Regions from separate parts of the Synechococcus sp. LA31 genome, predicted to be linked through region 2. Evidence: riboswitches for the same ligand, from Rfam matches in the RefSeq annotation. Region 2 holds a riboswitch; the other holds the start of a gene.
The links. Region 2 has a riboswitch for cobalamin ahead of KJJ24_RS00750 (HupE/UreJ family protein). Riboswitches for the same ligand answer to the same signal wherever they lie in the genome.
Positions count from the first base shown of each region.

Region 1: linked by a shared signal. The riboswitch ahead of KJJ24_RS03960 (HupE/UreJ family protein) and the one ahead of KJJ24_RS00750 (HupE/UreJ family protein) in region 2 are both predicted to bind cobalamin.

Region 1 is NZ_CP075523.1:736,819-744,371, forward strand. It holds gene pgl (6-phosphogluconolactonase) at 1-5, shown strand, start outside; gene KJJ24_RS03930 (CIA30 family protein) at 5-556, shown strand; gene KJJ24_RS03935 (hypothetical protein) at 570-1,010, shown strand; gene ilvD (dihydroxy-acid dehydratase) at 994-2,682, opposite strand; gene KJJ24_RS03945 (hypothetical protein) at 2,725-3,021, opposite strand; gene upp (uracil phosphoribosyltransferase) at 3,045-3,698, opposite strand; gene KJJ24_RS03955 (pentapeptide repeat-containing protein) at 3,800-4,279, shown strand; cobalamin riboswitch at 4,298-4,452, shown strand; gene KJJ24_RS03960 (HupE/UreJ family protein) at 4,476-5,066, shown strand; gene cobW (cobalamin biosynthesis protein CobW) at 5,068-6,138, shown strand; gene KJJ24_RS03970 (hypothetical protein) at 6,142-6,477, opposite strand; gene purS (phosphoribosylformylglycinamidine synthase subunit PurS) at 6,572-6,841, shown strand; gene purQ (phosphoribosylformylglycinamidine synthase subunit PurQ) at 6,844-7,497, shown strand; gene KJJ24_RS03985 (LD-carboxypeptidase) at 7,523-7,553, shown strand, end outside.
Region 2 is NZ_CP075523.1:149,699-157,251, forward strand. It holds gene KJJ24_RS00715 (lipopolysaccharide assembly protein LapB) at 1-546, opposite strand, end outside; gene KJJ24_RS00720 (hypothetical protein) at 650-1,306, shown strand; gene KJJ24_RS00725 (hypothetical protein) at 1,309-1,968, shown strand; gene larC (nickel pincer cofactor biosynthesis protein LarC) at 1,965-3,173, shown strand; gene KJJ24_RS00735 (lysylphosphatidylglycerol synthase domain-containing protein) at 3,170-4,132, shown strand; gene KJJ24_RS00740 (Fur family transcriptional regulator) at 4,155-4,637, shown strand; gene KJJ24_RS00745 (hypothetical protein) at 4,617-4,763, opposite strand; gene KJJ24_RS00750 (HupE/UreJ family protein) at 4,829-5,404, opposite strand; cobalamin riboswitch at 5,438-5,604, opposite strand; gene KJJ24_RS00755 (GTP-binding protein) at 5,605-6,756, opposite strand; gene KJJ24_RS00760 (iron uptake porin) at 6,796-7,553, opposite strand, start outside.

The sequences.
Region 1 (7,553 bases), 590 kb from region 2:
TCTGATGCTCGCTCCACTGCTCATCGCCAGTGGCGATGGCTTCGCCGGCTGGCAGGCCCTCAATGACACGATCATGGGAGGCCGTAGCCAGGGGTCGGTGCAAGCCGGCTCTGGCGGACTGCTGATGCAGGCGTTCGTAGAGCCGGAAGGCGGAGGCTTTGTGAGCTGCCGTTCGCCTGTGTTTGATCCACCCCTGGATCTGTCGGCCTATGGCGCTCTGGAATTGGAGCTCGATGGCGATGGTCGGCGCTACAAACTGGCGTTGGCGTGCCGCGATGGCGTGGCTGGGCTAACGGAGTTGATTCCTGGTGGTCTTCGCTGGGTGGCTGAGTTCTCAACGCGGCCGGGTGGCACCTCCACCGTGGTGATCCCGTTCAATCGGCTCACGCCCAGCGTTCGTGCCACACCGGTGGGGCTGCCGGTGCGCTTTGATCCATCTGGTGTAATCCGGCTGCAGATCCTGCATTCCAAATTCGGCGACATGGGTGGCCGCAACCCTGGCTTCCGGCCAGGCGAGCTCGAGCTGCTGATCCGATCGATTCACGCGGTGGTTTGAGAGCACTCGGTTGATGGATGTCTCCGTGATGAGAGCCGGTGAACCCTGTGATCCCTTGGATGCGTTTCTGGTGGATCTCGCCAAAGCTGCCGATCTCTGCATGAAGCCCCATCTCCATGCACTGCGCTTCAGCGGAGAGACCCCCGCCACTCTCAGCGAGGGCAGCGATTGCGTGGTATTGATTGAGGCCCGCGACAGCTCAGGTCAGCGCGTTGTGGAGAGCGATCTAGAACTGGAGATCTACCGCAGTGGAGACGATCTCAACTTGATGCTCAGTCGATTGAGCGATGAACAAGCTCCGATGTTGTGGCACGGCAGCCATGCGGTTTGGATGGATCCAGCCAGTGGAGAGCGCTGCGATCGTCCAGCCGATGGCGCACCACTGGAAGCCTTCTGCCGACGGATTCGAGCCTCGCTGGCTGGTGGTTCTGGAGAAGTTAGCGGTTGGCCGTGAGCTCAACCTGATCGGTCACCGCACCCTTGCTGCTGGAGCTCACCAGGCGGGCGTATTTACCGAGCACACCGGTGCGGTAGCGGGGTTCGGGCTTGGTCCAGGCTGCGCGGCGTTGGGAAAGCTCCTCCTTGCTCACGTTGAGCTGGATTAGCAGCTGATTGGCATCCACCGTGATGCTGTCGCCCTCCTGCACCAAACCGATGGTGCCGCCCACGGCGGCCTCCGGTGCCACATGACCCACCACCAGGCCGAAGGAACCACCGGAGAAGCGGCCATCGGTGATCAGCGCCACGGAATCCAGTAGGCCCTGGCCCACGATGGCGGCGGTGGGGCTGAGCATTTCACGCATACCGGGGCCGCCAACGGGCCCCTCCTGGCGCACCACCACCACATCGCCAGGGTTGATTTGCTTGTCGAGGATGGCGGCCAGGCAGGTTTCCTCGCTCTCGAACACGCGCGCCGGGCCGGTGATCACGGGGTTTTTCACACCGCTGATCTTGGCCACAGCGCCCTCTTCAGCCAGGTTGCCCTTGAGGATCGCCAGGTGGCCTTTGGCATAGAGCGGATTGCTCAGGGGGCGGATTACGTCCTGCCCAGCGGGCGGAACAGAGGGCACATCGGCGAGCACCTGCTTGAGGGTCTTGCCTTCGATGGTTTTGCACTCGCCGTGGAGCAGGCCGGCATCGAGGAGGAGTTTCATCACCTGGGGGATGCCACCGGCCTGGTGGAGATCCACGGTCACGTAGCGGCCACTGGGCTTGAGGTCGCAGATCACGGGCACCCGCTGGCGGATCTCTTCGAAGTCGTCAATCGAGAGAGCCACGTTGGCGGTGCGGGCCACGGCGAGGAGGTGCAGCACCGAGTTGGTGGAGCCGCCCACGGCCATGATCACGCTGATGGCGTTTTCAAACGCCTCGCGCGTCATCAGGTCGCGAGGAAGAATGTTGGCCTTGATCGCCTCAGCCAGCACCTCCGCACTGCGGGCGGCACTATCAGCCTTCTCGGGATCTTCAGCCGCCATGGTGGAGCTGTAGGGCAGGCTCAGGCCCATGGTTTCGAACGCCGCACTCATCGTGTTGGCGGTGAACATGCCACCGCAGCTGCCAGCACCCGGGCAGGCATTCTTTTCGATCGCAGTGAGCTCCTGCTCATCGATGCGGCCGCCGCTGTACTGACCCACCGCCTCAAAGGCGCTCACCACGGTGAGATCGCAGGCGCCGAGCTTGCCTGGCTTGATCGTGCCCCCGTACACAAAGATCGAGGGGATGTTCATGCGGGCCATGGCGAGCATGGCGCCGGGCATGTTCTTGTCGCAGCCGCCGATGGCCAGCAGCGCATCCATGCTCTGGCCGTTTACGGCGGTTTCGATGGAGTCGGCGATCACCTCACGGCTCACCAGGGAGTACTTCATCCCCTCGGTGCCCATCGAGATGCCATCGCTCACCGTGATGGTGCCGAACATCTGCGGCATCGCGCCCGCCGTATGGGCGGCCTCCTCGGCGCGGCGGGCCAGATCGTTCAGGCCCAGGTTGCAGGGTGTGATCGTGCTGTAGCCGTTGGCGATGCCGATGATTGGCTTGCTGAAGTCGCCATCGCCGAAGCCCACCGCCCGAAGCATGGCGCGGTTGGGGGAGCGCTGGATGCCCTGGGTGATCGCGGCGGAGCGGAGCATGGCTGCTGCACAGTGATAGCAGCAACTTACCGAGCAGCCGGTTTAGCTCTGGGTGCTCAGGCTCTCGAGTTGCCGGCGCACCTCCTCGATGGCCTGGTTCAGCTCATGCACCTTGTCTTGGAGCTCGGTGTCGGGCACCGACCGAGCCGAGGCGCCTGAGCCGATCGGATCGTCTTCGTTCCAGGAGAGGCGATTAATGCGCAGGCTGCGGTTGGTGCGGTGCTGCTCCCGCCGCCGCTCGGCCTCTGACAAGAGCCACCAGCCCAGGCCAGCCGCACCGATCAGAGCCCCGGCCAGCAGGGTTCCCAGGGAGCTGGAACCACCGTCTCGGTTGGCCATCGCGCTGCTGCTTCGTGATGCTCTCAGCCTACGAAGTTCATCTGGCCAAGGCCATAGAGCCGTTGTTCGGCGTCACCAAACCCCGGCAAGATCCGCTGCTCCGTATCGAGCTCGGCATCGATGCATCCGGTGTAGAGCGTGAGGTCGTCGTAACGCTCGCCGAGGCGCTTGAGCCCCGGGCTGGCGGCGAGGGCCGTGATCACCCGCAGCCGCATGCCACTCACGCCCAGCTGCTCCAGCTGCTCGAGTAGTTGAAGCAAGTTCGTGCCGCTTGCCACTTGCGGCGTGAACACAAGCACACCGGCCCGCTCCGGAATCTCGTCCGGCAGGCCGTTGAACCAACAACTGCCCTGGTTGAGGCCGATATGGGCCACGGCGGCACTGGGAACCACTGGTCTGGCTCCCTCCCAAAGGGCCAGGCCGGAGCGCAGATGCGGAATGGCGAGCATTGGTACAGACCCATCCACAACCGTGCCTTCCGTGGCCGCCAACGGTGTCTGCACCTGCACCCTTTGATACGGAATCCAGTCGCGCAGGGCTTCGTAGGTGAGCCAGCGCCCCAGTTCCGCCATGGCGGTGTTGAACAGAGCCTGGGGTGTTTCCCGGTCTCGCAGCAGGGTGAGCCAGTGGCCGATCAGGGGATGTGGCGGTACCACCACGCGCAGGGACTTGCTCATCGGTCGCGCAGCGGCAGCTGCCTGCAATAACTTGAGCGCCCCAACGTAGTGCTGTCGTGTTGCCGTTCCTCCGCACCCTGGCTGCCGCTCTGCGGCCGTTGATGCGGGTGGCACTGGCCTTGGTGCTGCCCTTGGTGCTGTGGAGTCAAAGCGCTGCAGCGATCACAGCGCCTGAACTGCGCGGGCAGCGCAGCGTTCAGGATCTGCAGCCCGACATGCACGGCCGCAACCTGCAGCAGCAAGAATTTCTCAAGGCCAACCTTGAAGGGTTCGACCTCAGCGACACGGATCTACGCGGTGCAGTGTTCAACACGACCAACCTTGAGGGAGCCAACTTGCACGCGGCCAACCTCGAAGATGCCGTGGCCTTCGCAACGCGTTTTGATCAGGCTGATCTCACCGATGCGGTGCTGCGCAACGCCATGTTGATGAACAGCAAGTTCACCGGTGCCGCCATCGATGGGGCCGATTTCACTGACGCTGTGCTCGACCTCCCCCAGCAGAAGGCCCTCTGCGGCCGTGCCAGTGGCACCAACGCGAGCACCGGAGTGGCAACGCGCGACAGCCTCAATTGCCGTTGATCCCAGCGCGTCGACACCCACTACATTGAGCGCATCGGTTCTTCGGGGGGTCAGCCCGAAGAGGTAACGGGGAAAGTTCGGTGTGAATCCGGCGCTGTCCCGCAGCTGTGAACGGTTCGAACCTTCTGGTTTCGTCCGCAGTCAGAACGCCCGCCGCTTGATCACCTTCACAATCTGGCGCGGACCAGTACAACCCATGTTTCAACGCCTCATCCCGGCCGGTGCCGGTTTGGCTCTCCTGCTGGCCTCTCCCGCCCTGGCGCACCATCCGATGCAGATCATGCATCTCGAGCCAAGTGCCCTTACCGGATTGATGAGCGGGTTAGCCCACCCACTGCTGGGCCCGGATCATCTGATTTTTCTGATCGCCCTCGCCCTAGTGGGAGTGCAGCGCTCCGGCCGATGGATGATCAGCCTGTTGGCGGTGGGCTTGGCGGGTACGGCCCTCGGGCTTGCGTTGCCAGGGCTGCCTGGGGCGGAACTGCTGGTATCACTCACGCTGGTGGTCGAAGGTCTTGTGGTGGCCGGGCGACTACCCACCATGTTTCTGGTGCCAGCCTTTGCGCTGCATGGCTATGTGCTCAGCAGTACTGTCATCGGCTGGGAAAGCACCCCGGTTGCCACGTATTTGCTCGGGCTGCTGCTAAGCCAAGGCGCACTGCTGCTGTTGGCGCTTTGGGGCCTGCGGCAATCCGTTGACCGCATCACGGCAAGCACTCGCACGTTGTTGGCCGGTGGTCTGATTGGCCTTGGCGCCGCCTTCAGCTGGACCGCGTTGGTCGGCTGAGATGAACGCATCCACTCAACGCCTGCCGGTCACCGTGGTGACCGGTTTTCTTGGTGCTGGTAAATCCACCCTGTTGCGTGAGCTGTTGCGCAACAGCGGGCTGCGCCTGGCGGTGCTTGTTAACGAGTTCGGCGAGGTCGGCATCGATGGCGACCTAATTCGCAGCTGCGGGTTCTGTCCCGAGGAGGAGCTTGAGGGCCGCGTCGTGGAACTGGCCAACGGCTGCCTCTGCTGCACCGTGCAGGATGAATTTCTGCCCACCATGCAAACCCTGCTGGAGCGGGCTGATCAACTTGACGGCATCGTGGTGGAAACCAGCGGACTTGCTCTGCCGGTTCCTTTGGTGCAGGCCTTTGGCTGGCCCGAGATTCGCACCCGTACCCGCGTGAGCGGGGTGGTGACCGTGGTGGATGGCGAAGCCCTGGCCGCTGGCAGCGTGGTGGGTGATCCGGCAGCCCTGGAGGCCCAGCGCCAGGCTGATCCCAATCTTGATCACCTCAGCGACATCGAAGAGCTCTTTAAGGATCAGCTGGAGGCGGCGGATCTGGTGTTGCTCAGCCGCGCTGATGTGCTTGAGCCGGTGCAGATCGATGGGCTTCGCGAGCGCCTCAGCTCCCTGGTCCGCTCGGGGGTTTCGGTGATTCCGATGCAACGCGGTGAGGTGCCAGCGGCTCTGCTGCTGGGCCTTGAGCGCAGCGAGCCGGCGGAGCTTGACCACCATCATCACGACCACGACCACGACCACGACCACGACCACGACCACGACCACCACGACCACAGCCATGTGGCGATGCAATCGGCAGTCGTGCGTTGGCAGGGAGATGTGGAGCGTGGTCGCCTCGAAACCCAACTGCTCAACCAGATCCAGGCTCAGGGTTTGCTTCGCTTGAAGGGGCGTGCCTGGTTGCCCGGTAAACGCCACCCGCTGCAGATTCAGGCGGTGGGTCCAAGGCTGGAGTGTTGGTTTGATTCCCAGGCCCCCGCTGAACGGCCCGAGCACAACGGCGTGGAACTGGTGGCCCTTGGCCTGGCCGTCGACGGCCCCGCTTTGGAGCAAGCGCTGCGGAGCTGAGGGCTAATCGAGGGGTAGGTCGCCCTTGGTGCAGACGCCGTCCCAGCAGAGGGCTCGTTGGGCGGTCCACATCGGCTGCACAGCTCTGGGGCTTGCGCCGCCTTCGATCAGCGTGATGCTGCCGCGACCATCACTGCGAAAGTCGAGCCGCTGGGCACCGATCTGCAGCCACCAGTGCTCTCCCAGCTGCTCAATGGTGAGGGTGCAGGGCTGCCAGCTGCCCTGATCGAGCTGGCATTCAAGGGGCACTTTTAGGCCTTCATTGGCCCGCACCCCTTCCACCGGCAACAGAGGCGTGCACAACAACGCTGTGAGCCAGGCCAGGCGGCAGCGGAACACGGACCGGACCCTCAGTGACTACCTCCACCGTGACCATGCACAAGGGGAGTGGGCAGCCGGCCTGCCAAGATTTAACAATCCTCGTGGAGCCCAGGTGCCGCTCTTCTCCGCTCGCGTGTTGGTTTCTCTCCGGCCGTCGGTGCTCGACCCTGCCGGGGAGGCCACCCGAGCTGCGGCAGCACGGCTGGGTGTTGGGGGCGTGAGCAAGCTCCGTATCGGCAAGGCGGTGGAGGTGGAGCTGGAAGCCGCCGATGCCAAGAGCGCCCGTGAGCAGCTCGAACTGTTGAGCGACCGGTTGCTGGCCAACCCCGTGATCGAGAACTGGACCCTCGAACTCAAGGACGACACCAGCGCAGGAGCCTGACGATGACCCTTGGTGTTGTGGTGTTTCCCGGTTCCAATTGCGACCGGGACGTGCAGTGGGCGGCTGAGGGCTGCCTGGGGATCAAAACCCGCTTCCTGTGGCATGAGGAGAGGGATCTCAGCGGTTTGGATGCCGTTGTGATTCCCGGGGGCTTCAGCTACGGCGACTATCTCCGTTGTGGCGCGATTGCCCGCTTTGCACCGGTGCTGCAGGAAGTAGCCGCCTTCGCACAGCAGGGAGGCAAGGTTCTCGGTATCTGTAATGGCTTCCAGGTGCTCACGGAGATGGGATTGCTTCCTGGTGCCCTCACCCGTAATCAGAAGCTGCACTTCATCTGCGAGCCCACTGATCTGCGCGTAGAGCCTGGAACCTGCTCTTGGCTGCAGGGCTATAGCGGCGGTGAGGTGGTGAATTTCCCAGTTGCCCACGGTGAAGGGCGCTATCAGGCGGATCCTCAGCTGCTAAAGCAGCTCGAGGATGGCGGTCAGGTTGTGCTGCGCTACTGCCAAAACCCCAATGGCTCCGTGGGAGATGTGGCTGGTCTCAGCAACGCCCAGGGCAATGTGCTGGGACTGATGCCCCACCCTGAGCGCGCCTGCGATCCCGCCACCGGTGGCGTGGATGGCCGTCGTTTGTTGTCCAGTTTGATCGGTTGACCCAGCGGTGAAGCGGCGAGAGCTGTTGCACGCGGGCCTCGGTTTCAGCGCTGCGA
Region 2 (7,553 bases):
GTCTCCCAGGAGCAGGCTTAGCGGCAGCACCTGGGGTTGCACGGCCGGCTTTCTACCGTTCACGATCAGCGTCTTCAGCTGCGCCTGGGCCTGGCCGCCTCGGCCCTGCTCCAGTTGCAACAGAGCCATCAGTTGCAGAGCCTCGATTCGGTTGGGGCTGAGGTTGAGCAGCTGGCGCAGCTCCCGCTCAGCCGCCGCGCGATTGTTGTTTTGGCGATGCAATTCCGCCAGCAGCAGTCGCAGCTGCCAGCGCCGGGGCTGCTGATCGGCCAGTTGCTCCAGCAGCGCCGTTGCCTCCTCTGATTGGTTCAACACCAGCAGCAGCTGCACCAGGCGCTGTTGTTCAGCTTCGCTGGCGCCGCCATCCAACAGCTTCTGGCGCAGTTGATCGGCTTGGCGCTCCACCGCGGCCTGGGAGCGGTCGCTCTCCACACCGCGGCTCCGCTGCCCCAGCCACCAGCCGCCCGCCATGGAGCCGCCCACCAAAACAAACGCCCCCAGGCCGAGCAGTAGCCCTCGGGGATTGGTGCTGGCGCGTGGCGGCATGGTTCAGCGCATGGATGTGACTCAGTCTGGGGCCATGGCAAGGGCTGGTTACATTGGCGGCCGGGCCATGGACAACACGAGCGCCCAGAGGGTTTCAGCCACGATGCGTCAACACCCCATTTCCCCGGTCACCGAACCGATGCAGTACCGGGCCATCGGTGTGGTGCGGGGGACCTATGTGCCCGAAGATCCCGAACAGCTCACCCGCGGCACTCTGCAGGCCGAAGACGGCACCGAGATCGAAGCGGTGGTGCTGGGCAGGGTGCTCACGCTGATGCGCCGCCATCTCGATCTGAGCAAGCCTCACCTTTGGGTGGCCTATCCCCGCTTTCGCGACCCCGACAAACTCCATCTGCAGCTGGTGGGTGTATGGGAACCAAGCACCCTGGCTGCCACGGCGATCGCCACCGAGAGCGCTGCTGAAGCCGAGGCCGATGCGCCCCCCAGCGATGATCTGCCGGAGGGAGATGGCTATTTCTCCGTGCGCGGTGAGCTGATCTACACCCGGCCCGAGGATGGAGACCTGGTGGTCAAGATCCGGCAGCAGCCGCGTGCGGACGGCTCGCGTCCCACGCCGTTCAAGCTGCAGCTGCGCGGAGAGATTGCGGCTGAGCATCTGCGTCACTTTGTGTCGCTGGATCTGCGCCGGCAGGGGCAGCAGCTGCAGGTGGAGGAGCACGAAGTGATTGCGCCCGTGCCCCAGCGTGGTGGCAAGGGCCGCGGCCCCGGCCGCGGTGGGCGTCCCGCCGGCCGGCGCTAACCATGGCGCCGCCGGAGCGGGGTCCCAGCTCCGACCAGGGCTCCACGGCAGCCCTCTCTGCCGGCGGCGCTGTGGCGGTGATCACCGTGCTGGCGGTGGTGGGGCCACCCCTCGGCCTGTCGCCTTGGTTGATTGCTGTGGCGGCCGGTGGAGGCTTGGTGGCTCTCACGCTGGATGCGGCCCGTTTCGGCGGGTTGGGTGGCCATCTGCTGGCCGAAGCGTTGCCGGCTGGCATCGGCACCGCTCGTTTGCGGCGTATCGCCATTCATGAAGCAGGCCATGTGCTCGTGGCCGCCGACAACGATCTGCCGGTGAAACAGGTGTTCGTGGGTAGCCGCGCCTGCCTGCGCGAAGGGCTCAGCGCCAATGGCACCACGCAGCTCGAACCTCCGGCCCACGCCAAACTGCCGCTTGAGGATCTGCGCCGATGGAGCCGTGTGCTGCAGGCCGGGATGCTGGCCGAGCAGTTGGTGTATGGCGGATCCCGTGGCGGTGCCGATGATCGAGCCCTGCTAGGCCGGCTCTGGGGGTTATCGGGCTACGACGTGACCACTGCTCAGAACGAACAACGCCGAGCGCGCCGTGAGGTGGAGCAGTGGCTGCGGCAGCGCCGCAGCGAGCTGGAAGAGCGCGCTGAGCGTTTGCTGGTGGAAGCCCGATGAGCGCAGCCCAGCCGCTGGCTTGGGTGGATTGCCCAACGGGTCTGGCCGGCAACATGTTGTTGGCGGCCCTGCTGGATCTCGGGCTGCCTGAGGCGGTGGTGGCTCAACCACTGGCGGCCCTGGGCTTGGGCGAGGCCTATCGCCTGGAATGCCGGGAGACCCGGAGCTGTGGCCTGCGGGGCATGCAGCTGGAGGTGGCACTGACCGAACCTTCTCCGCCCCACCGGCACTGGGGCGAGCTGCGCCAGCAGATCGCAGCAGCGCCTTTGGAGCCGGCGCTGCAACAGCGCGTGCTGGAGGTGTTTGCCCTGTTGGCTGACGCCGAAGCGGCGGTGCATGGTTGTGCGGCCGAGGCGGTGCATTTCCACGAGGTGGGTGCCGTTGATGCGCTGGTGGACGTGGTGGGTGTGTGTGCGGGCTTCCAGCATTTCGGCGTGAAGCAGCTGGTGTGCACGCCGCCACCTGCAGGCCATGGCCGTGTACGCACCGCCCATGGCCTGCTCCCTTTGCCGGCACCAGCGGTGCTGGAGCTCGCCAGGCGCCGGCAGGTTCCGCTCGCCGCCAGCGACGACTTCCCCGCCGCGGAACTCACCACGCCAACGGGCATGGCGCTGATGGCGGTGCTGGCGGATCGTTTCGGCCAGGCTCCAGCACTGCGTCCAGGGGCGGTGGGTGTTGGCCTTGGCACCCGTCAGTTGGATCGCCCCAATCTGCTGCGGTTGGTGCTGGCTGATCCGCTTCAGTCTGGCCAGGGAGAGCTGCAGGAAACGCTGTTGCAGCAGCAGGCCCAGCTGGATGATTGCAGCGCTGAAGATCTGGCGTTGTTGATGGAGGCCCTGCGTAACGCCGGTGCCCTGGAGGTGTTTCACCAGCCCCTGCTGATGAAGAAAGGGCGCCCTGGACATCTGGTGACCGTGCTGGCCCAGCCGGATCAGGGCACAGCCCTACGCTCCGTTTGGTGGCACTACGGCAGCAGCATCGGGGTGCGGGAGCAGCTGCAGCAGCGGCTGAGCCTGCCGCGCGAGATCCTCTCGATCGAGACCCCCTGGGGCGTTGTGCGCGTCAAGCGCTCGCGGCGGCCGGATGGCAGCTGGCTGTGCAAGCCGGAGGCCGATGATCTGGCAGCCATGGCTGCCCGCCATCAGCTGCCGGTGGAGCGGCTGCGGCGTGCTGTGCTGGCCCTGGTGGAGGAGCCCCTGCCATGAAGCGCTTGCCTGCTCTGCCTGGTGGGGCGAAGCTTTGGGTCTCGCTGGTCAGTGGTGGCTTTGTGTTGGCGGCCTTGCTGGGCCATGGCCGGCAGCTGCTGCAATTGAGCCTTGATGGCCAGGGTTGGTGCTGGCTGCTCTTGGGGGTGGGGCTCAGTCTGCTCAGCCTGGTGGCCAATGCCTGTGCCTGGGGCTTCTGTCTGCGCTGGCTGGGGCAGCAGCCCCGCTGGATCGCTCTGATCGCACTTTTTCTCAGTTCCAACCTGCGCAAATACCTTCCTGGTGGGGTGTGGCATCTGGTGGCGCGGCTGCGGGCCCTCAAGGCCGATCCGGGGCCGGAAGCACCCGTTGCGCTTCAGCCCCTGAGCACCCCACAGGCACTGGTGGCGGTGCTGCTCGATCCACTGCTGGCAGCGGTTGCGGCGCTCGCTCTGGTCCCCCTAGGGGGCTGGCAGTCGGGGCTGGCTCTGGGCTGTCTGCTGCCTCTGCTGCTGTTGCTGCCACGCTGGCTGAATCCGCTGATGCAGCGCTTGGAGCAGCAGCGGGCCCAGCAGTTGGCCCAGCGCGGGCTCTTGGACGGTGAGCTCGATGCCTTGCCGCCGGCGCTGCCGGGATACCCCTGGCCGCCTCTGCTGGCTGAGCTGGGGTTTGTGTTGCTGCGCTTCGCTGGATTTGCCTGTTGCGTGCAGGCCTTTGATTTGTCGTTTGCCCTTGGCTGGGGCAGCTGGCTGGCGGGCTTTGCTCTGGCCTGGACCGCGGGGCTGGTGGTGCCGGGAGCGCCTGGAGGTCTTGGTGTGTTCGAGGCGGTGCTGCTGCTCCGTCTGGCCTTTGCGGTCCCCGAAGCGCCTCTGTTGGCGGTGGTGATCAGCTACCGGCTTGTGAGCACGCTTGCCGATCTGATCGGGGCTATCAGCGCCCGTGCGGACGTGGCATCGGTTCGCAACAGCCGTTACTGTTGAGAAGAGCGCCACGTCTGCCTGCATGCCTGCCGTACCGGCGCCCGATCTGCCAGCGGAAGCGTTGCGCAGCAGCCTGCATGGCCGCGGCCAGAGGCTCACGCCCCAGCGTCAGCGGGTTCTGTCGTTGTTTGAGCGGTTGGGCGAAGGCACCCACCTCAGCGCCGAGGAGGTGCACCAGAGGCTCCTGCGCGCCGAGGAGCGTGTATCGCTAGCTACCGTATATCGCACCCTGCGGCTGTTGAGCTCCATGGAGCTACTGCGGGAGCTGGAGCTGCCCGAAGGCGGTCGCCGCTTTGAGCTGGCCAGCGATGACGATCATCGCGATCATCACCACCTGGTATGTGTGCGCTGCGGACACACCGAGGAATTTGAAAGCCAAGCCGTACTCATGGCTGGCGAGCAGGCGGCCGGTGACCACGGCTTTCGTCTGCTGGAGTGTGTTCTCAATGTGAGGGCGCTATGCCCGAGTTGTGCCGCAGCTGAATCAGCGCTGATGCCGAGCTGATCGCACTGGCACCAGCACCGGCTGCATCAGACCGCCACCACCGTTGTCGTCATCAGAGCCGGCAGCCAACCAAGCGATCACTCCAGCCAAGGTGAACACGGCGGAGAGCAGAATCAGATCGGCCAAAGCGCTGGACGCGATTGGGATCACGCTAGCGGGATTGTCCAGCGCTGGTGTTGCAATGGCTGCCGTTACAGCGGCGCGAGGGCCAGAACACCACCGAGCAGAGCAAGCGCACCGGCTGCCCACTGGCTCTGGCGCTGATTGAACTGGCGGCCTGCCAGGAAGCTCAGCCCGATCACCAGCGAGGCGGTGAGCAGCGCTCCCAGCCACCAACCGGCGGTGCCACTGGCTTCTTGACCGTGAAGCATGGCGTGAACGGCCACAGCCGCACCCATCACGCCCCCGAGCACGGGCAGCGGTCGCATCAGGTTGCGGCTCAGGAGCAGTGCTGCACCCAGGCCACTCACAGCCAGGGCTGCTAGCACTTCGGCGCCGGGCAGATGACCGCCAAAGCTGCCGAACACGCTTCCCAGGAGTGCTCCGCCAAGGGCGACGCCCAACAGCAAAGACCCGAACTGGGCAGCGGCAAAGCCCACGCCCACCAACAGCAACAGGTGATCAATGCCCAGCAGGGGATGCAGGGCCCCACCCAAAACGCCGGCATCGGCGTTGCCGTGGGCGCCGGCAGGAAGGGTTGAAAGCAGGCTGAGGCCAAAGCCTGCGGCGCTGCTGAGCAGTAGGGAGCGAGTCAGCTTGGAGGTCATGGGCAGTGCCGGTCCGCGCCGGTGCTGATAAGGAAACGAGAGGCAAAGAGCGGCGAGCGTTCTGACTGAGGGGTCTGCCCTACCGGCAGGCCCCATCACAGCTGCGGGACAGTGCCGGAATAACAGCCAGGGCTGCTCACCGGACTTTCCTCGTTGCCATCCCGGGCTGAATCCGGAAAACCGCTCTTTGCAGTATGGCCTCAGACGAAGCCCTTGCCTGCATCCTTGGCCACGCAGGCTTGGAGCTGCTTGCGCAGCAGGGCATGGTCGAGGTTCTTGCCGATCAGCACCAGCTGGTTCTTGCGCTCAGCGGCTGAGCTCCAGTCGCTGTCGTCGATGGAGAAGCGCTTGCCGGCCAGGTGGAACACGTGGCGTTTGTCGCTTTCGTTAAACCAGAGGATGCCCTTGGCACGGAATACGCCGGCCGGCAGCTGGTTGTCGAGGAAATTCTGGAATTTGCGCAGGGCGAAGGGGCCTTCGCTGCTGAATGACAGCGAGGTGAATCCTTCGATTGCCAGGTGATCGGGATGGTTGTGGCTGTGATCGTGCGCGTGGCTGTGGCTGTGGCTGTGGCCGTGGCTGTGGCTGTGGCCGTGATCGTGGCTGTGATCGTGGTGGTCATGGCTGTGGCCGTGCTCATGCTCATGCACGCAATGGCCGTGGTCGTGATCGCAGTCGTCATGGTTCTGCTTGGCGACCACTTTGTCGCTTTCAAACAGGCCCACGCTCAGCAGCAGCGGCAGGCTCACATCACCCTTCACCGAATGCAGGATGCGGGCATCGGTCTTGATCTCTCGCAGACGGCTTTCCACCTCCGCCAAGCGCTCCTCTCCCACCAGGTCGCACTTGTTGAGCAGCAGGATGTCGCCATACACCACCTGGGCGCGGGCCACCTCACCATCGAGGATCTCGTCGCTGAAGTTCTCGGCGTCAATCAAGGTGATGATTGAATCGAGCCTGGTGGTATCGCGTAGATCACTACCGAGGAAGGTCATGGCCACCGGCAGGGGATCGGCCAATCCAGTGGTCTCCACCACCAGATAATCCACCCGTTCGGGCCGATCGAGGATGCGATACACCGCATCGAGCAGCTCGCCGTTGATCGAGCAACAGATGCAGCCGTTGCTCAGCTCCACCATGTCGTCGCCGGTGGCGATGATCAGGTCATTGTCGATGCCGATCTCCCCAAATTCGTTCACCAGAACGGCCGTTTTCACCCCCTGCTGGTTGCTGAGGATGTGATTCAGCAGCGTGGTTTTGCCGGCGCCCAGGAAGCCGGTGAGGATTGTGACGGGTAGGGGAGCGGTGGTGGCGACGCTCTTGGTCGCAGGGGAAGTCGCGCTGGCGGTCACGTGCGGGCAGGTGTGATGGCGATGGGGAGAGTCTGATCCCTAAAAGGAGAAGCTGGTTTTCACGAGGCCCCCCAATTGCGCGAAGCTCTGGCCAGAGGGTGTGTCAGCCCCCAGTGGGCGACTCAGATAGAACAGCCCCGGAGTGATGCTCACGTTGTCGCTGATCTGGTAGCGATACCACCACTCCCAGATCAGATTCCCATCGTTCGGGGGGGCACCGCTGGTGAGGCTGGTGGCAAAGGTGGGCTCCCCAACGGCCATGCCAAGGATGTTGCCCGGCAAGAAGGCGTCATCCCACTGCAGGCCCACGCTCCACGATTGACTGACGCTGACAAGCGCGGGGTTGCTTGCCTTGGCGCTGTACGTCGTCTGGTTGATCCCCCAGCCGGCACTGATCGACGGCGCCCAGCCACGTTGTGTTGGCTGCCAGTAAGCGCTGACGCCGAAAGCGTCGGTGCTGCCGCTGCGGCTGAGGCTGGTGATGGTGAAGGTGGTGCCGTAAGGAACTGCACGTCTGTCGTTCTCCAGGTGGGAGTAGATCGCTGCGATGCCCCAGCCCGGCGCCTGATAGCCGATCTGAACGCTGGTAGCACCTCCTGAATCAGACGTGGAGGCAAAGTTGGAAGCTCCATTGGCAGCCACGTAATTAGCGCTGATCGCCAGCCCCTGGCGCTGCCACCAGACCCCTGCCCCAGCACCGAGAGTCATGTTGTTGGCCCCGATGGCACCGGCAAACGACATCAGATCGAGGATGCTTTCAGTCGGGTAGAGACTGGGGGTGATCGCCAACATGTTGT